4 regions of the Pseudomonas cavernicola genome follow, and region 1 is predicted to be linked to each of the others. Evidence: riboswitches for the same ligand, from Rfam matches in the RefSeq annotation. Region 1 holds a riboswitch; each other region holds the start of a gene.
What was found. A riboswitch is a leader RNA that binds a small molecule or an ion and turns the genes downstream of it on or off. The one in region 1 is predicted to bind cobalamin.
Positions count from the first base shown of each region.

Region 1 (4,754 bases):
GCAGCTCGCCGCGCTCACCGTCTTTATCGGTCAGCCCCTTGAGCAGGTAGAGCATGCCGCCGCACTCGGCGTGGATCGGTTTGCCGGCGGCGTGATGGGCATGAATCGCCGAGTTCATCGTCTGGTTCGCCGCCAACTGCTGCAGGTGCAACTCGGGGTAGCCACCAGGCAGATAAAGGCTATCCACCTCGGGGATACCGGCATCCTGCAGCGGCGAAAACTGAATCAGTTCGGCGCCCAGCTCACGCAGCAGATCGAGGTTAGCCTGGTAGAGAAAAGCGAACGAAGTATCCCGCGCGACACCGATGCGCACGCCGGCCAATAACGCTTCGATGGGCTGGCTCTCAAACAGCTCGGGAGCGGCAAAACTCACCGGCGCCGGCAAGCCAACGTCGGCACTCGCGGCCAAGGCATCGGCGGCGGCATCCAGACGGGCATCCAGGTCGGCCAGCTCTTCGGCCTGGACCAAGCCCAGATGCCGGCTCGGCAGTTCGATCGCGGCACTGCGCGGCAAGGCGCCGTACCAGTGGATGTGCTTGGGCAGGCAGTCACGCAGGATCTCGCCATGGCGGATGCTGCCGGTGCGGTTGGCCAGCACCCCGGAGAACGGCAGATCCGCCTGGAACGTTGCCATGCCGTGGGCCATGGCACCGAACGTCTGGGCCATGCCCGAACCATCGATCAGCGCCATTACCGGCACGCCGAAATGCCGCGCCAGGTCGGCGGCGGACGGTGTGCCATCGAACAGGCCCATGACCCCTTCGATCAGAATCAAGTCGGCCTCGCCAGCGGCTTCCCAAAGCAGGCGGCGGCTTTCCACCTCGCCGACCATCCACAGATCCAGCTGATAGACTGGCGCGCCGCTGGCGCGGGCGAGGATCATCGGATCGAGAAAGTCCGGCCCGCACTTGAATACCCGTACCCGTTTGCCCTGGCGCGAATGCAAGCGCGCCAGAGCTGCGGTGACAGTGGTCTTGCCCTGGCCGGAAGCCGGTGCGGCAATCAACAGTGCCGGGCATTGGCGTTCGGCGCTCATACAGAAAACCTCAAAACTCCACCCCTTTCTGCGCCTTCACGCCGGACTTGAACGCATGCTTGAGCATGCCCATTTCGGTCACGGTATCCGCCGCCTCGATCAAGCCGGGTGGCGCACCACGGCCGGTGGCGACCACGTGCTGCAACAGCGGACGACCACCGATATCGGCCAGTACGGTTTCCAGCGACAGATAGCCGTGTTTGAGCGCGATATTCAGCTCATCCAGCACCACCAGGCCGATCTCGGGGTCATTCAACAGCTGCTTGGCAACCGCCCAGGCGGCGACGGCTTTGTCGATATCGCGCTGGCGATCCTGCGTGTCCCAGGTGTAGCCCTCGCCCATCACGTGGTAGCTGACTTCCTCGGGGAAGCGGCGGAAGAACCGCTCTTCGCCGGTACTCGCCGCCCCTTTGATGAACTGCACCACGCCGACCTTCATGCCATGGCCCAACGCACGGGCGACCATGCCGAAGGCCGAGCTGCTTTTGCCTTTGCCATTGCCGGTGTGCACCAGCAACAGACCGTATTCGTCTTGCGCCTGGGCGATCTTTTCATCGACCAGGGCCTTTTTGCGCTCCATCCGAGCCTTGTGGCGGGTATCTCTTTCTGCTGACTCGCTCATCGTTTCACCTCAGAACCTTGCTGCACGTTGAAGGCTGCCAAAAACACTGCTGGAAGCGCGAAAGGGGTGTCGAGACAGACTGGCCAGAAAGAATACCGCCCAGTGTGCGGCGGGAAAATTCTCACCACTGCCGAACAGCTAGGCAGCACTGGCGCCAGAAAGGACTTACTCATCGAGACAGTATCTCCACCACTCTCGCCCACACGACTCGGGCTGGGTAAAGCTCGCGGAGAACAGCAGACGCACAGGCGGCACAGCGCAGCCCACACGCCAGACAACGCCCTCCGCGATGCCGTGGACTGCGACAGGCCGGTCTCCGGGCTTACGAGCGGAACACCTTCGAGATGAGGTGTTCGCAAAACCGCACCTTCCCGTGCAGAGCACAGTGGCTATAAAGCGGCTTCTTGACTCGCCTACCGTTGCGGGGGCAGCGCCGGAATTGTTTGCGGCTGTTGATCATTTACTAATCAACGCGCAGAACGCACCGGCTTCCCTGTTTCACCCCCTCGGCGCTAAGACTGGGGGGGCACCTGAAGCAAGGCAGGCAGGGTAGAGGGTTGGGGATGGAGCGTCAACGCGACCTTAGGGCTGGTGTGGCCAGGCTGCAACTGAACTCTGCAGCGGTGCCGCCAAACTGCGCACTTTGCCCCGCCGGTGGTGACCGCCAAAGACCTTATCCAGCCTTCAGATGCTCCGGCTAGCGCCCCAAGCGGTTGGTTCATTATTCCAAGGAAATATTGAACGAAGCGTCATGCCCGCGCAGGCGGGCATCCAGAAAGGCCGTGGCCTCCTGGGTTATTCACTACGTTCACCCCTCCGAGGCCGCCCTCTGGGCGTTCAACGCACTGCGTGCTTTTGTCCCGCCATCGCGGGAACGACAGTTACTCATTTATCCCGAACCTCCTTAAGTAATTGAATTAACCAAACAGGCCGCCAGGTACTGGTGAAGTACTGCTTTGGGACTCCAAAGTTCTGACCTGTTGAAGTCCAGGAAAAGGCCGGCCCAATGGGTTCCGGCCTTTGGATTTGGTGGACCGAAGGAGGATCGAACTCCCGACCTCCACGTTGCGAACGTGGCGCTCTCCCAGCTGAGCTATCGGCCCTAAGACGGGCTGAATATAGCTCACCGGCTGCGGGTCGGCGCTGGCAGGCGGACGCGGTCAAGCCTGTTCGAGCACATCGTTGGAAAAAGCTGCTGAGGCGAACTCATGCGCCCACGCCCAGCACTGCTATCAGCGTTTACGGCAGATGGTCAGGCCATCGCCGATGGGCAACAGAGACAAATCCACACGCTGATCATTTTTCAGGCGACGGTTGAGGGCTTGGATGGCGCGGGTGTCAGCGCTGTCGGGGTTGGCCTCCAGCACTCGCCCACTCCACAGGGTGTTGTCGAACAGGATCAAACCGCCAGGCCGGGCCAGCACCAGGGCATGTTCCAGATAAACCGGGTAATTGGCCTTGTCGGCGTCGATAAAGATCAGGTCGAAGGTTTCGCTCCGCCCCTCTCGCTCCAACTGGCTCAGGGTTTCCAGCGCCGGTGCCAGTCGCAGGTCGATGCGCTCATGCATCCCCGCCTGTTGCCAGTAGCGACGGGCAGTAACGTTGTAGTCACCGGCCAGGTCGCAGCAGATCAGCTGTCCATCTTCCGGCATGGCGCTGGCCATACAGAGTGCGCTGTAGCCTGTGAAGGTGCCGATTTCCAGCAGCCGTTTGGCACCGCTCAGCTTGACCAGCAGCGCCATGAATTGACCCTGCTCCGGGGCGATTTGCCAGCGCGCCATGGGCAAGGCTTGAGTTTCCTCGCGCAGGCGCTTGAGCAGCGGCGTTTCGCGCAGGGAGACATCGAGCAGGTAGTTATACAGTGCGTCGTCGAGATTCAGGGTACGGCCGGTCATGCAACACTCCTGTGCAGGTAAGGGCGCGTGCAGGTCAAGGCGTGCGGGCGAGGTGGGCTGGATTGAGCACCCGCTTGGCATCCAGATAGCTCTTCTGCCAATAGGCAGTCGCCAGGCTATCCAGGCGCACAGTGCCGCCACTGGAGGGCGCGTGCACGAAACGCCCTTCCCCGACATAGATACCCGCATGGCTGACCTGACCGCCGCCATTGGTGGCGAAGAACACCAGATCACCGGTCTGCAGCGCATCCTGGCGCACACTCGGCGCACGCATGCCGATCAGCTCGCGGGTAGAGCGCGGCAAGGCGATGCCGGCAGCATCCCGGTAGACGTAACCGATCAGGCCGCTGCAATCGAAGCCGCTATCTGGGGTATTACCGCCATAACGGTAAGGCGTGCCGACCAACCCCAAGGCGCGCAACAGCACATCATCGGCGGTGCCACTTTGCTCGACAGGGGTGCTGAAAACGCTTTCTGGAGGGGCGGGATTGCTCGCGCAGGCAGTTAGCAGCGCGGCGAGTACGATGAGGGCGAGGCGGGCCGTGACGGGCATTAGCGAGGCGGCTCTGATTCTTAGTGCGCTCTACTCTGCCCCGAGGTACGGCCACGCGCAAGCTTTGCGCTTACGCGGGCTGAACTGAATGGAGGTTAAGGGTGCAGCTGATTGCGGCTAACCGAAGCCATCGCCAAGGCGCGCTTGGCCTCGATGAAGGTACGGCTCCAGTATTTATCACCCAGGCTATCCACCCGCACACCACCACTGCGACTGCTGGAAGAGTGGATGAACTGATCATCGCCGAGGTAGATGCCGGCATGGCTGACTCGGCCACGGCCGTTGGTGGCGAAGAACACCAGATCGCCTGGCTCAAGCTCTGTACGCGCCACCAGCGGCGCATCGAGGTTGATCATTTCGCGGGTGGAGCGCGGCAGGCTCATACCGGCTTCTTCTTTGAACAGGTAACCGATAAAGCCGCTGCAATCGAAACCGGAAGAGACCGAGGTGCCGCCGAAACGGTAGCGGGTGCCTACCAGCGACAGGCCGTGAGCCAGGATGCTGTCGGCAAAGGTCGGCAATTCGTAGGGTTTGTCTTGCGCAAAGTCCGGCAGTTGCTCGGCAGTTTGCTCATCAGCAACCGGCTGGGGAGCGACGGCAACCTGCGATTTCGGCGAGTGGCCGGCGCAAGCGACCAGGAAGAACGAG
Region 1 is NZ_QYUR01000002.1:2,560,930-2,565,683, forward strand. Features, by position in the region: gene D3879_RS12180 (cobyrinic acid a,c-diamide synthase CobB) at 1-1,036, opposite strand, end outside; gene cobO (cob(I)yrinic acid a,c-diamide adenosyltransferase) at 1,047-1,658, opposite strand; cobalamin riboswitch at 1,949-2,207, opposite strand; tRNA gene D3879_RS12190 (tRNA-Ala) at 2,686-2,761, opposite strand; gene D3879_RS12195 (O-methyltransferase) at 2,891-3,553, opposite strand; gene D3879_RS12200 (C40 family peptidase) at 3,588-4,106, opposite strand; gene D3879_RS12205 (C40 family peptidase) at 4,202-4,754, opposite strand, start outside.

Region 2 (4,754 bases), 1.4 Mb from region 1:
CGGTCAGGCGTGCGGCCGTGACGGCGTTCTGGCTGATCTGCGCGGCGTAGGGATGGGTGGCATCGACCAGCAGGCCGATGCCTGCCTCGACGATGAAACGCGCCAGCCCTTCGGCGCCGCCGAAGCCGCCGACGCGCACCTGGCAAGCCAGATCATCCGGCACCCTGCCCAATCCCGCGAGGCTGTAGATGTGCTCGGGGCCAAGCTGGCGAGCGATGCCCAGGGCTTCGGTGATGCCGCCGAGCAGGAGGATACGACTCATCGTTGCTCGACCGCCATGCCAACAATCTTGCCCTGCCGGTCGATGGCGAACACCTCCAGCTGCACCTGCGCCGGGACTGTCTTGCGGGCGAAGGCCAGGGCATGGGCGCACACCGCATCGCCGAGTTTCACCCCGGCGGCGCTGGCCAGCACCAAAGCTTGTTGGCTGGTGTTGGCGGCGCACATGGCCTGCTGCAACTCGGCGCTGGCGCCGATCTCCCCGGCCCAGCCAGCCAATTGCGCCAGGTTGATGCTGGAGTGACGGCTGTGCAGGTCCATGTGCCCGGCAGCAAGTTTGCTGATCTTGCCGAAGCCGCCGCACAGGCTGAGCTTTTCCACCGGCGCCTTGCGCAGATGCTTGAGTACCGCGCCGACGAAGTCGCCCATCTCGACCAGGGCCGTGTCCGGCAGGTTGTAGTAAGCGCGCATGGTGTCTTCGCTGGCGTTGCCGGTGCAGGCGGCCAGATGCTGGAAACCGTTGGCGCGGGCGACGTCGATGCCCTGGTTGATCGAGGCGATATAGGCGGCGCAGGAGAACGGGCGGACGATGCCGCTGGTGCCGAGGATGGACAGCCCGCCGAGGATGCCCAGTCGTGGGTTCATGGTTTTCAGCGCCAATGCCTCGCCGTTCTCGACACCGATCGCCACCTCGAAACCGCCGGCGTAAGCGTGCTCGGCGGCGAGCTGGGTCAGGTGGGCGGTCATCATCTGCCGTGGCACCGGGTTGATCGCCGGCTCGCCCACCGCCAGGGTCAGGCCGGGTTTGGTGACCGTGCCGACACCCGGCCCGGCATGGAAACGCACGCCAGGCTCGGCGCTCAGCCGCACGCGGGCAAAGACCAGGGCGCCATGGGTCACATCCGGGTCGTCGCCGGCATCTTTCAGGGTGCCCGCTTCGGCACCCTCCTCGAACAGGCGGCAGAACTCCAAACGCATCAGCACCTGCTTGCCCTTGGGCAGGACGATTTCCACCGCATCGCTGGCCGAACCAGCGAGCAGCAGTCGCGCGGCGGCCAGGCTGGTGGCCGTGGCACAACTGCCGGTGGTGTAGCCGCTACGCAGGGGCGCCGGCTGTTCAGGGGTCTCGTCGCGCATGCAAGAGTTCGTCGTTCCGTGGGTGGAGGTGAGTGGCTCCACGTCGTTATCAGGGCACAACATTGTAGGTTGGTGCTGAGCGCAGCGATGCCCAACATGGAGTCGCCACGCAACTCCCCCGGTGCTCGGTCCCGCACACACAAGCCCGGCCTTGCAGGCCGGTTGTTGGGCATCGCCTTCGGCTCAGCACCAACCTACATTCGTATTCTCCTGCATGACCGCTGGGCCTACCTATGCAGGCTTGATCGCTTCCAGAAGGGTAATCGGCAATGCCGCGCGCCAGGTATCGAAATCGCCGAGGGGCTGAGCCTGGGCCACGGTGATGCGGGTCAACTCGCCGCCATGGGCCGCCCGCCAAGCCACCAGGGTCGCTTCGCTCTGCAGGGTCACCGCATTCGCCACCAGCCGGCCGCCGGGGCGCAGCTGGGCCCAGCAGCTCTCCAGCATACCGGGCACCGTGACGCCACCGCCGATGAAGATCGCATCGGCCGGCGGTAAGCCATTCAAAGCCTCGGGCGCGCTGCCGGCGACCAGTTGCAGCCCAGGTACGCCAAGCGCATCGCGGTTCTGCGCGATCAAGGCTTGGCGCCCGGCATTGGCCTCGATGGCGATGGCGCGACAGCTGGGATGAGCCCGCATCCACTCGATGCCAATGGAGCCGCAACCGGCGCCGACATCCCAGAGCAGTTCGCCCGGCGCCGGGGCCAGACGCGCCAGGGTGATGGCGCGGACATCGCGTTTGGTCAGTTGGCCGTCATGGGCGAAAGCTGCATCCGCCAGGCCCGGAGTCAGCGGCAGGCGGCGTGCCGTCGGCGTAGCCAGACAGTCGACCGCCACCAGATTGAGCGCCGCCGTGCGGGCCAGGCTCCAGGCCTGCGCCGTGCCATCGATGCAACGCTCCAGCGGGCCGCCCAGGTGCTCGAACGCCCGCAGGCGGCTGGCGCCGAAACCGCGTTCATCGAGCAGCGCGGCGATGGCGGCGGGGCTGCTGCCGTCGTTGCTCAGCACCAGCAGGCGCGCGCCGGGGTGGATCTGCGTGTGCAGGGCGGCCAGCGGACGGGCAACCACCGACAGACAGGCCACCTCCTGCAAAGGCCAACCGAGCCGCGCGGCGGCCAGGGAGAAGGACGACGGCGCCGGCAGTACCCGCAACTCATCGGCCGGCAATTGCCGCGCCAGGCTGGCGCCGACGCCGAACAGCATGGGATCGCCGCTGGCCAGCACGCAGACCGGCGTGCCGCGCGCTTCCAACACTGGCGTCAAGGCGAAGGGGCTCGGCCAGGCCTGGCGTTGCCCGCGCAGGCAAGCCGGCAGCAGATCCAGCTGGCGCTGCCCACCGAACACCACTGAGGCCTCTAACAGCGCCCGCCGGGCCGGTTTGCCGAGCCCGCTGAAGCCGTCTTCCCCGATCCCCACCACTGTCAGCCAAGGCGACATCCGCAACTCCTCACTGGCATTCGCTACACACCCCGCGAGCATCCGACGAGGAGGCTTTTCCTGGGGCCGGGCAAAGCAGGCATAATAGCGCGTTCGTCGGTGCCCAAAGTGATGTAAGAGATCTCGCGAGCTAAGGCCAGACAAGGCGAAATTGGCTGAAGAAGCGGAGTTGACTGTAGTCAATGAGCATTCTGAAGACGATTTCAACGCCGTATGGCCGACGCGCAGCAGATCGTAAACAGATCGATAGGCCGAAGAGGGAACACGGAAAATACCGTGGCTGCCCCCGCAACTGTATGCAGCGAGTTCGAGCGCCCCCCGCCACTGGTTCACACCGGGAAGGCCGCGCTAAACGTAGAGCCCTGTGGATAAACCCAGCTAAGGTGTTATCCACAGGGCTTGCAACTGCCAGCCAGGAGACCTGCCGCCGAACTTGGTCGCGTGTGCAAGCATCGGACGGGGTGTGCCGATGTCGTGGAGAGTTCCTTGCGGGGAGCGCTCGCCCGGTCACCGCGACAGCCGATCAGGTGACCTTTTGAACGACACTGCACAGCAGCCTCACCAACAGCCCAGCCAGCCACGCCCTTCGGCGTGCCCTGGACTGCTGCGCATCGTGCAGGCTCGCGACGGCGGCATCTGCCGGATCAAACTGCCGGCCGGCCGCTTGCAGGCCAGCCAGGCCCTGGCCGTGGCGGCTGCCGCAGAGGAGCATGGCAGCGGCGTGATCGAGGTGACCAACCGCGCCAATCTGCAGATTCGCGGGGTGCGCGCCGGCCAGGAAGCCGCCTTGATCGCCCGCCTGCTGGCTGCCGGCCTCGGCCCCAGCAGCCCAGGTGCCGATGATGTGCGCAACCTGATGGTCAGCCCCGCCGCCGGCATAGACCCGGCCGCCCTGCTGGATGTCAGCCCCCTGGCCGACCGGTTGCTGGCTACGTTGCAGGACAACGCCTCGTTGCATCGGCTGTCGGCCAAGTTCGCCCTGCTGCTGGATGGCGGTGAACGCCTGGCCATGCTCGAACACCCTCACGACTTGTGGCTGAGTGCCATGCCGGGCGGCAGCCAGCCGCTGTTCGCCTTCGGCCTGGCCGGCTGCCCACCATTGCCCGGCAGCCCGGAAATGGCCCTCGCCACCGTAACTCTTGAGCAAGTACCGGCGCTGGTATTGGCGTGCCTGGAGCTGTTCCTCGAACTGGCCGGCCCCGAGCACAGCCGCATGCGCCACCTGCTGACGGAACTGCCGGCGGAAGACTTCCTCCAGCGTCTACAGGCCCGGCTGGACTTCCCCTTGCGGCAGGGCGAAGCGCTGCGCCACTGGCGGCGCCCGGCCGCTGAGGCCTGGGCGCACCTGGGTGTGCAACCGCAGCTGCAGCCAGGACTGGTGCAAGTCGGCGCAGCACCACCGCTCGGCCGTCTGCACGCGCGGCAACTGATTGAACTGGCGCGGCTGGCGCAGCAGTTCGGTGACGCCAGCCTGCGCCTGACGCCCTGGCAAAGCCTGTCGCTGCCGAACATCCGCCAGGCCGATGGGCCGGCGCTGTTGCACGCCTTGGACGAGCGCGGCCTGGTCTGCGATCCCCTGCAGCCGCTGGCCCGCATCATCGCCTGCAGCGGCTCGGCCGGCTGCGGCAAAGGTCTGGCCGCGACCAAGGCGGATGCCCTGACCCTGGCTACTCGCCTGGCCGGCAGCGCGCCCCTGCCCGGCCTGCACTTGAGTGGCTGCCTGCGCTCCTGCGCCGCCGCCCATGACTCACCGCTGACCCTGCTGGCCGTCGCCGACGGGCGTTATGACCTTTACCAACGCGCCGCTGCGGTGTCTGGCTTCGGCCGACCGCTGGCGCGCCACCTGACAATTGCCGAGGCCGGCGACCTGCTGGCCGCGCTGCCCGACCCCATGGAAACCGACCGATGATTGATTACATCCGCGATGGCCAGGAAATCTACCGCCAGTCCTTTTCCATCAT
Region 2 is NZ_QYUR01000002.1:1,121,645-1,126,398, reverse strand. Features, by position in the region: gene D3879_RS05575 (cobalt-precorrin-6A reductase) at 1-262, opposite strand, end outside; gene D3879_RS05570 (cobalt-precorrin-5B (C(1))-methyltransferase) at 259-1,356, opposite strand; gene cbiE (precorrin-6y C5,15-methyltransferase (decarboxylating) subunit CbiE) at 1,588-2,793, opposite strand; cobalamin riboswitch at 2,998-3,236, shown strand; gene cobG (precorrin-3B synthase) at 3,329-4,702, shown strand; gene D3879_RS05555 (precorrin-8X methylmutase) at 4,699-4,754, shown strand, end outside.
Region 2: it holds a riboswitch for cobalamin, as region 1 does, so the genes downstream of both, cobG (precorrin-3B synthase) here and cobO (cob(I)yrinic acid a,c-diamide adenosyltransferase) in region 1, are expected to answer to the same signal.

Region 3 (4,754 bases), 2.2 Mb from region 1:
AGAACACGCCAAAGGCATGCTGGTTCCCGGCACCCTGTTCGAGGAACTGGGCTGGAACTACATCGGCCCGATCGACGGCCACGACCTGCCGACCTTGATCACCACGCTGCGCAATATGCGCGACCTGGAAGGCCCGCAGTTCCTCCATGTGATCACCAAAAAGGGCAAAGGCTTCGCCCCGGCCGAGCTGGACCCGATTGGCTATCACGCGATCACCAAGCTGGAGCCGATTAACGCTCCGGCCAGCGCCGCCCTCTCTGTTCCCAAGCAGGCCGCCGGGCCGAAATACTCCAGCGTGTTCGGCCAGTGGCTGTGCGACATGGCCGAGACGGACCCGCGCCTGACCGGCATCACTCCGGCGATGAAGGAAGGCTCTGATCTGGTGGCCTTCAGCGAGCGCTTCCCGCAGCGCTACTTCGACGTCGCGATTGCCGAGCAACACGCCGTGACCCTCGCCGCCGGCATGGCCTGCGAAGGCGCCAAACCGGTGGTGGCGATCTATTCGACCTTCCTCCAGCGCGGTTATGACCAACTGATTCACGATGTGGCGGTGCAGCACCTCGACGTGCTGTTCGCCATCGACCGCGCCGGTCTGGTCGGTGAAGACGGCCCGACCCACGCCGGCAGCTTCGACCTCTCCTACCTGCGCTGCATCCCCGGCATTCTGGTGATGACCCCGAGCGACGAGAACGAACTGCGCAAGATGCTCACCACCGGTTATCTGTTCCAAGGCCCGGCGGCGGTGCGCTACCCGCGCGGCAGCGGCCCGAACGCAGTGATCGAGCAGGCACTCGAACCACTCGAAATCGGCAAGGGCCTGGTGCGGCGGCAAGGCCAGAAAGTCGCCTTGCTGGTGTTCGGCGTACAGCTGGCCGACGCCCTGGTAGTCGGCGCGAACCTGGATGCCACGGTGGTCGACATGCGCTTCGTCAAACCGCTGGATGAGGCGCTGGTACGCCAATTGGCGGCCAGCCACGAGCTGCTGGTGACCATCGAAGAGAACTCGGTGATGGGCGGTGCCGGTGCGGCCGTCAGCGAATTCCTCGCCCGTGAGAACCTGCTGCAGCCGATCCTGCATCTGGGCCTCCCCGACTATTACGTCGAGCACGCCAAACCGGCGGCCATGCTCGCCGAATGCGGCCTGGATGCCGCCGGCATCGAAGCGTCCGTGCGCACCCGCCTGGCGCAACTTGAAGCTGGCTCACGCTAACCCACCGGGCTTTCGCTTGTGCTGGTGACCACCGCGCATTAAGGTGCGCGGCGTTTTAGCAGGCTGCTGAGAAGCGTAGCGAGCGAAGGACAGGCAAGGCGCAACGCAGCGAAGCGGAGTAACAGCCAAAGGCTGGCCCGCTAGGGTGAGCGCAGCGAGTCAATCAGGCGAAGAGGCGCAGTTTACTGTGCGTAAATGAGCATTCTGAGCCTGCTTTCAACGCAGCATATCCGAGCGCAGTAGTTTCTCAACAGCCTGCGAGTTCCGCCGAGGTGCGCCTGATCCTGTCAGGCCTTAAACGGGAAGCCGGTGCGCTCGTATCACGAGCAATCCCGGCGCTGCCCCCGCAACGGTAATCGATCACAGCCTTTGCGCTGCATGCCAGATCAAGATGCCACTGGGATTTTCCTGGGAAGGCGATCGGGCAGGAAAGTTCGCTTTCGGTCGAGAGCCCGGAGACCGGCCCTGGTGGATGTGACTGGTGTTGCGGAGGGCATCATCGTCAAGCGCAGGCGCCAGCTCATCCCGGCCATTCCACGCCTGCGCTTGTCCCTGCCCTCCTCAAAAGTTTTCTAAGTACTTTTGAGGCTTTATTAATGAAGTTGTCCCGTCTCGCCCTGGCTGCGGTGCTCTTACCGCTGACCAGCCAGGCCGAAGAATTCAGCGAACCTGGCGATGCGCTGAAACTCCCGCCGCTGGTGATCACCTCGGGTCGTGTGGCCGAACCACTGAGCAAAGCCACTGCGGCAACCAGCGTCTTCACGCGCGAAGATATCGACCGCCTGCAACCCAGCTCGATCACCGAACTGCTGACCCGCGTGCCCGGCGTACAAGTCGTGCAGAACGGTGGCCGCGGCAGCACTGCCTCAGTTTTGATCCGCGGCACGGGCAATACGCAGAGCCTGGTGCTGGTGGATGGCCAACGCATTGGCTCGGCATCCGATGGCGGCGCCAGCCTGCAATACCTCAGCATTGAGCAGATCGAGCGCGTCGAAGTGGTACGCGGCTCGCGCTCCGCGCTGTACGGTAGCGATGCCATCGGCGGAGTGATCCAGATTTTCACCCGCCGCGGCGAGCAGGGTCTGCAGCCGCGTCTGCATCTGGGCGCCGGTAGCAACAACACTTGGGAGCGCAGCCTGGGGCTTGCCGGTGGCGATCAGCAGACCCGTTTCAGCCTCAACACCAGCCTCGACGAAACCGCCGGCATCGACCGCACAGGGCCCTCCTTCGACTCCGACGCGGATCACGATGCTTACCGCAACAAGGCGCTGAGCTTCAATCTCAGCCATCAGCTCAATGAACAGCTGGAGACCGGGCTCAGCGTACTGGACCAGCGTGGCCGCAGCGAATTCGACAACCCTTTTGGCCGCTTCGACATGGCCACCTTCCAGAGTTTTCCACAGCAGCCCTCCAGCGACTTCACCCTGAGCGCCGCTTCCGGCTTCGTCGATGCCCAGCTCAGTGATGCCTGGAACAGCCGCCTGGAACTCGGCCACAGCGAAAACCGCCAGCAAAGCCAGGACAAGCTGAGCGACGAACACAACGTGTTCAACACCTACCGCGACTCGGCGAGCTGGCTCAACACCCTCCAGTTGAACGACAGCCACAGCCTGCTGCTCGGCGCCGACTGGTATGAGGACCAACTGCACAGCACCACCGCCTTCGACCAGCAAAGCCGCTGGAACCAGGCCGCGTTCATCCAGCACCGTTTCCAGGGCGAGCTTTTCTCCACCGAACTGGGCCTGCGGCATGACCAAAACCAGCAGTTCGGCAGCCAGAACAGCTGGAACACCGCCGTGACCGTGCCGCTGGCTGACTCCGCTATCGACCTGATCGCCTCCTACAGCGAGGGCTTCCGCGCGCCGACCTTCAACGAGCTGTATTGGCCCAACGACGGCAATGGCTACATCGGCAATCCGGATCTCGAACCCGAGCATTCGCGCAACTACGAGGTGCAGCTGCGTGGTGAGCATTGGGATACGCGCTGGAGCCTGGCGGCCTATCGCAACGAGGTACGCGACCTGATCAGCACCGAGCTCTACGACCCGATCAACTACATCTACCGTGCGGTCAACCTCAACACCGCGCGCCTGCAGGGGCTCGAGCTCAGCCTCGAACGCAATGTGCTGGGTTGGCGCGCCTCGGCCAATGCCAGCCTGCTCGACCCACGCGACACGGAAAGCGGACATACCCTACCGCGCCGAGCTCGCCGTACGCTGAGCCTGGATCTGGACCGCCAGTTCGGCGCCTTCGGTGTCGGCGCCACATGGCAGGCCATCAATTCGAGCTACGACGATGTCGGCAACACCCGACGCATCGCCGGCTATGGCCTACTCGGACTGCGCGGCAGTTGGCAGGCCAGCGACGAAGTAACGCTGGATTTGAAACTGAGCAATGCCCTGGACAAGGATTACAGCCGTGCCCTCTATGCCTATCAGCGGGTGAACTACGCCTACCAGGAAGAAGGTCGAGCGCTACTGTTCGGCTTCACCTGGACACCGAACCTGTAAGCGTAGGTTGGTGCTGAGCGAAGGCGATGCCCAACAACCGGCCTGCAAGGCCGGGCGGTCAAACTCGGGGCCGGTTGTATAGGGAGTCGCAGGGCGACTCCTTGTTGGGCATCGCTGCGCTCAGCGCCAACCTACGGGACAGTCGTTTGCTTGCGATGCTGCGCAAAACTGTAGGTTGGTGCTGAGCCGAAGGCGATGCCCAACAACCGGCCTGCAAGGCCGGGCGGTCAAACTCGGGGCCGGTTGTATAGGGAGTCGCGAGGCGACTCCTTGTTGGGCATCACTGCGTTCAGCGCCAACCTTGTATGTTGTTTTCCGTCAACCGGGTTAGCCTTTCAGGCCCTGCGCTTGACGCAGAGAAGCAGTTACTGGGGAGGCCGTTCCAACCTGGAGGTGAGTTCACACTCAACCTCGTCCGTAGATCGGCCCCCCGCCTCATTGCCCACCGCGTGGAGTATCCGGAAGCCAGCTCATTGAGGTGGACTTCGCATCACAAGGTTGCAGCGGCAAGAAGTGCGAGGTCGGGGAACCGGTAGCTATTGTTGCTCAAATGCCGGGCGAGATGAAAACAATGAGCGTATTTGTCGGTGTGGATGTGGGTGCCAAGACAGTTGTCTTGGCATGGCGAAAGGGTGGTCGCACGCGGGGCAAGCTGGACATCCAGCAAACGCCCGAGGGTCACGCCCAGGCGGTGGAGCGGATTAAAGCGCTAAAAGCCGTCCAAGTCGTGATGGAGGCCACCGGCGTTTACTACTTGGACTTGGCCGTTGCCTTGAGCAAGGCCGGGATCGTCGTGTCTGTCATCAACCCCAAAAGCTTCCACCACTTTGCCCAACTCAAGTTGGCGCAAAGCAAGACCGACCCGCTAGACGCGGCCCTCCTGGCCGAGTACGCCGAGCGGATGACGCCAGCCCCTTGGACTGCGCCGGATACCCTCCGTATGGCGCTGCGTGACATCGGCCGACAAATCAATCGGCTGACCGCGACCCGTACACAAGCCAAGAACCGCCTGCACGCCTTGCGCTCCAAACGTG
Region 3 is NZ_QYUR01000002.1:409,055-413,808, forward strand. Features, by position in the region: gene dxs (1-deoxy-D-xylulose-5-phosphate synthase) at 1-1,210, shown strand, start outside; cobalamin riboswitch at 1,464-1,692, shown strand; gene D3879_RS02195 (TonB-dependent receptor domain-containing protein) at 1,807-3,720, shown strand; gene D3879_RS02200 (IS110 family RNA-guided transposase) at 4,292-4,754, shown strand, end outside.
Region 3: it holds a riboswitch for cobalamin, as region 1 does, so the genes downstream of both, D3879_RS02195 (TonB-dependent receptor domain-containing protein) here and cobO (cob(I)yrinic acid a,c-diamide adenosyltransferase) in region 1, are expected to answer to the same signal.

Region 4 (4,754 bases), 1.4 Mb from region 1:
GAGAGGGATCGAGGGAGAGGGTTATAAGCCCACTGATAGACAACTGGCCCTCTCCCCAACCCTCTCCCGTAAACGGGAGAGGGAGCAAACGTGGCGTGATGCTCACAGCAACGAGGTCTTCAGCTCGTTGCTGATAAGCGCCTGGTCTAGCTCCTGGCCGATCACCACCAGATGGCTGGTGCGGCTTTCATCGGTGCGCCAGGCGCGATCGAAATGTTTGTCGAAACGCTTGCCGACCCCTTGGATCAGCAGGCGCATGGGCTTGCCGGGAATCGCCGCGAAGCCCTTGATGCGCAGAACGCCATGGCGCTCGACCAGGCCATTGAGGGCGGTCAGCAGCAGCGCTTCTTCCACTTCCGGCAGCTCGACGGCGAAGGAGTCGAACTCGTCGTGGTCGTGCTCTTCGTGGTCTTCCAGATCGTGGTGGGTCTTGCGGCCGTCGATGTGCAGCTCGGTTTCCGAATTCAAGCCCAGCAGGATCGAGATCGGCAGCTCGCCACCGCGCGCTTCGATGACTTTCACCGCCGCCGGCAATTCTTCCGCCACTTCTGCACGGACGGCGGCCAGCGCTTCAGGGCTGAGCAGGTCGGCTTTGTTGAGGATGACCAGGTCGGCGCTGGCCAGTTGGTCGGCGAACAACTCGTGCAGCGGCGATTCGTGGTCGAGGTTCGGGTCTTCACGGCGCTGGGCGTCGACCTGATCCGGGAAGGCGGCGAAGGTGCCGGCGGCCACGGCTGGGCTGTCGACCACGGTGATGACCGCGTCGACGGTGCAGGCGTTGCGGATTTCCGGCCAATTGAAGGCTTGCACCAGTGGTTTGGGCAACGCCAGGCCGGAGGTCTCGATGAGAATCTGGTCGAGGTCGCCACGCCGCGCCACCAGTTCACGCATGACCGGGAAGAACTCTTCCTGCACGGTGCAGCACAGGCAGCCGTTGGCCAGCTCGAACACCCGGCCGACGGCTTCTTCTTCACTGCAGCCGATCGAGCATTGCTTGAGGATTTCGCCGTCGATGCCGAGTTCGCCGAACTCGTTGACGATCACCGCGATGCGTCGCCCTTCGGCGTTGTTGAGCATGTGTCGCAGCAGGGTGGTTTTACCGGCGCCGAGAAAGCCGGTAACGATGGTGACGGGAAGTTTGGCCAAGGTTTTCATGCGTCGCGCAGCCCTGTTCAGATCGAAGCGAAATCGGATCGGCGGGCATGCGGGACGAGCGTAGCGGAGCACCAGGGCCCGCATTGCGAGTTCGCCACCGGATCACCCCGCCCGGTTGTCGTAAAAAGCAGCTCGAAGGCAGGTCTCCTGGCTCACGACCTGGCCCGCTCTCCTAATCAGGGGCCCCTCTCTTCGCCTTCCCGCGTACAGCAGTGGCATTGGAAGAGATCAAGTCGCTTACAGTTGCGGGGGCAGCCACGGCGTTCAACCGCGTTCCCTCTTAGCTCTGGCGCTAGCAAGCTCTGCCCAGAGAACCTCGAAGCGGCAAGGCTACGCAGTGCGTGGAGATGGGTCAATTCAGGTTGTGGGAAACAAGCGCCTATGGGGAGCTATCCCCAGGCCTACTGCATGCAGCGGTGCGCCGAAGTTGACGCTCTACCGGTGTTCGTGATGTTCTAGAAAGGCTGTTTCAGGTGTCTTGCGCGGTCGTGCGCAAGGTGAAACGGGAAGTCGGTGCGCCCCTTGGGGCTAGTCCGACGCTGCCCCCGCAACGGTAAGCGAATGGTGGGATCGAAAAACCACTGTGCTACGAGTCATTAACAGGCTCTTGGGCATGGGAAGGTGAATCCCACAACACTGTGGATGTTCGCATCCAGCAGTCATCGCAAGCCCGGAGACCGGCCTGAAATCATTACAGTTTGGCAAACCCGCGGTGGGCGGGCGCAAGCCGGAAGCTCGAGTGCATTCGCAGTCGACTCCTCGTGCGTTCCCTTCTGCTACGTTTTCATTTCCAGTTCAGAGGGAACGGTCATGTCCACTAGCACCCTGACACATTCTGTCGAGGCCAGCGCCTCGCTATCGCAACGCCTGATCCTGGCCATCGGTGCCGGCCTGTTGGGCGCACTGCTGGTCTATTTTGCCGGCTTCTCGCAGATCGATGCCGTACACAACGCGGCGCACGATACCCGACACAGCTCCGCATTCCCGTGCCACTGAGAGGCTTGCCATGATCAAGCGCATCGCTCAGACGGCCGGCTTCAGCGGGCTGTTGGCGGCACTTTTACTGACTCTGTTGCAGAGTTTTTGGGTCGCACCGCTGATTCTTGAAGGGGAAACCTACGAGAACAGTGCACCGGCCACCGAACAGCCCAGCGAACATACGCATGAGGCCGGCGTTGCCGCCCATGAGCACAGCGCCGAGGCCTGGGCGCCGGAAGATGGCTGGCAGCGCGTGCTGTCCACCACCGGCGGTAATCTGGTGGTGGCGGTGGGCTTCGCGCTGATGCTGGCCGGCCTGTACAGCCTGCGGACGCCGGGCCGGAGCTGGGAAGGCTTGCTCTGGGGCCTGGGCGGTTTCGCGACCTTCAGCCTGGCGCCTTCGCTGGGCTTGCCGCCGGAATTGCCGGGGACTGCCGCCGCCGATCTGACACTGCGCCAGTACTGGTGGGTGGGTACCGCCACGGCTACGGCGGTAGGTCTGGCGCTGATCGTCTTCGGTCGGCATTGGGCGCTGCGCATCGTTGGTTTGGTGTTGCTGCTGGTGCCGCATGTGATCGGTGCGCCGCAGCCCGAGGTGCATGCGAGCCTGGCGCCAGAGGCCCTGGAGCACCAGTTCATCTGGGCCTCGCTGATTACCAATGCGTTGTTCTGGTCGGCGCTGGGGTTGCTTTCGGCCTGGCTGTATCGCCATTTCGCCGGTTCGAACGCGGCGTGACCAACCGCCCCGGCCCTCGGCCGGTTGCCTGCGAACCCGTTGACGGCGTTGCCATCAGCGGGTTTTTCGCTTTTGCTCAAGCCGCGGCGCCGCTGCTATGACGGTCGCCCCGCTGTATATCGCCGGCCTGGGCTGCCGGCGTGGCTGTTCGGAAGCCGTGCTGCGCGAACTGCTGGAGCAGACGCTGCCTGCCTATGGTTTGCACCTGGTGGACTTGAGCGGGCTCGCCAGTATCGAGCAGAAGCGCACCGAGCCTGGCTTGCTGGCCTTGGCGCAAACGCTGGGGCTGCCGCTGGAGTTTTTCTCTGCCGCACAATTGGCAGCGTTCGACAGCCGGCTGACGCAACATTCCGCCATCGCCTTGCGCGCCATCGGCAGCGCCGGGGTGGCCGAAGCCTGTGCCTTGGCACAGGTTGAGGCGTTGAGCGGCAGTCGGGCCGAACTGTTGATCAGCAAACACAGCAATGCCAGCGCCAGCTTCGCCCTGGCCAGCGTTCGGCGCGCATAAGTGCTTACTTCACGATTCAGGAGAGACCCATGACGGTCTATTTCATCGGCGCCGGCCCAGGCGATCCGGAACTGATCACGGTCAAGGGTCAGCGCTTGATCCGTTCGTGTCCGGTGATTCTCTATGCCGGTTCGCTGGTGCCCGAGGCGGTGCTCGAAGGCCATCGCGCGGGGCTGGTGGTGAATACCGCCGAACTGCATCTGGAGGAAATCATCGCGCTGATCAAAACGGCGCATGAGCAGGGCCAGGATATCGCCCGCGTGCACTCCGGCGACCCGTCGCTGTATGGCGCGATCGGCGAGCAGATTCGCCTGCTGCGCAAACTGCAGATTCCGTTCGAGATCATCCCGGGCGTCACTGCCACCGCCGCCTGTGCGGCGCTGCTGGAAAGCGAGCTGACCCTGCCGGGGATCTCGCAAACTCTGATCCTCACCCGCTACGCGAGCAAAACCGCGATGCCGGCCGGTGAACAGTTGCCGGACTTGGCGCGCCATGGCGCGACCATGGCGATTCACCTGGGCATCAGCCATTTGCACAAGATCGTCGCCGAGCTGCTGCCGCACTATGGCGCCGACTGCCCGGTGGCGGTGATTCACCGTGCCAGCTGGCCGGATCAGGACTGGGTCAGCGGCACCCTGGCCGACATCCAGCCCAAGGTGCAGGCCAAAGGTTTTCAGCGCACGGCGTTGATCCTGGTCGGCCGGGTGCTGGCGGCCGAGGACTTCGCTGACTCGAATCTTTACCGCGAAGGTCACGAGCACCTTTATCGGCCGGCGGACAAGGCCTGACGGCAGATAAAGGGCTGAGGCTCTTTAGGTTTTGCATTTTTCCAATGCGCGCAAACGCAGGCATAGGGATTATTTTCGTCTGGCTGTAACGCCAGAAACTGTCTTCACTCTATCAATGTGTCGGGCCTGATCCAGCCGTCCACGGCCGACGTCCCCCATCACATGAGGATAACAAGATGACCATCAAGACTGCCGCTGCTGGCGCCGCCCTGGCCCTGGCGGCCGCTGGACTGTTCGCCAGCATCCCGACCCAATCCTTCGCCGAGGAAGCCCAGTCGGTGCACTGTTACGGCGTCAACGCCTGCAAAGGGAAAAATGACTGCAAGACCACGAAAAACGCCTGCAAAGGGCAGGGCTCCTGCAAGGGACAAGGCTTCAAGAGCATGACCCTGGCTGAGTGCAACAACGCCGGCGGCAAAGTCGGTCCGTAAGTGCGCCCGGGGTGGCCGATTGGCGGCCACCCCGACCCCTTAGGCGAAGGAGCCCGGCATGTCTTCAGCTACTCCCTGCCTCGGCTACGGCCTGGGGCTGCGCAGCACCTACTACAACGAGATACTCGAGCAGCGCCCGGCGGTGGACTGGTTCGAAG
Region 4 is NZ_QYUR01000002.1:1,132,561-1,137,314, forward strand. Features, by position in the region: gene cobW (cobalamin biosynthesis protein CobW) at 103-1,155, opposite strand; cobalamin riboswitch at 1,276-1,489, opposite strand; cobalamin riboswitch at 1,610-1,855, shown strand; gene D3879_RS05600 (CbtB domain-containing protein) at 1,966-2,151, shown strand; gene D3879_RS05605 (CbtA family protein) at 2,162-2,869, shown strand; gene D3879_RS05610 (cobalamin biosynthesis protein) at 2,967-3,377, shown strand; gene cobM (precorrin-4 C(11)-methyltransferase) at 3,407-4,165, shown strand; gene bufA2 (BufA2 family periplasmic bufferin-type metallophore) at 4,342-4,596, shown strand; gene bufB (MNIO family bufferin maturase) at 4,655-4,754, shown strand, end outside.
Region 4: it holds a riboswitch for cobalamin, as region 1 does, so the genes downstream of both, D3879_RS05600 (CbtB domain-containing protein) here and cobO (cob(I)yrinic acid a,c-diamide adenosyltransferase) in region 1, are expected to answer to the same signal.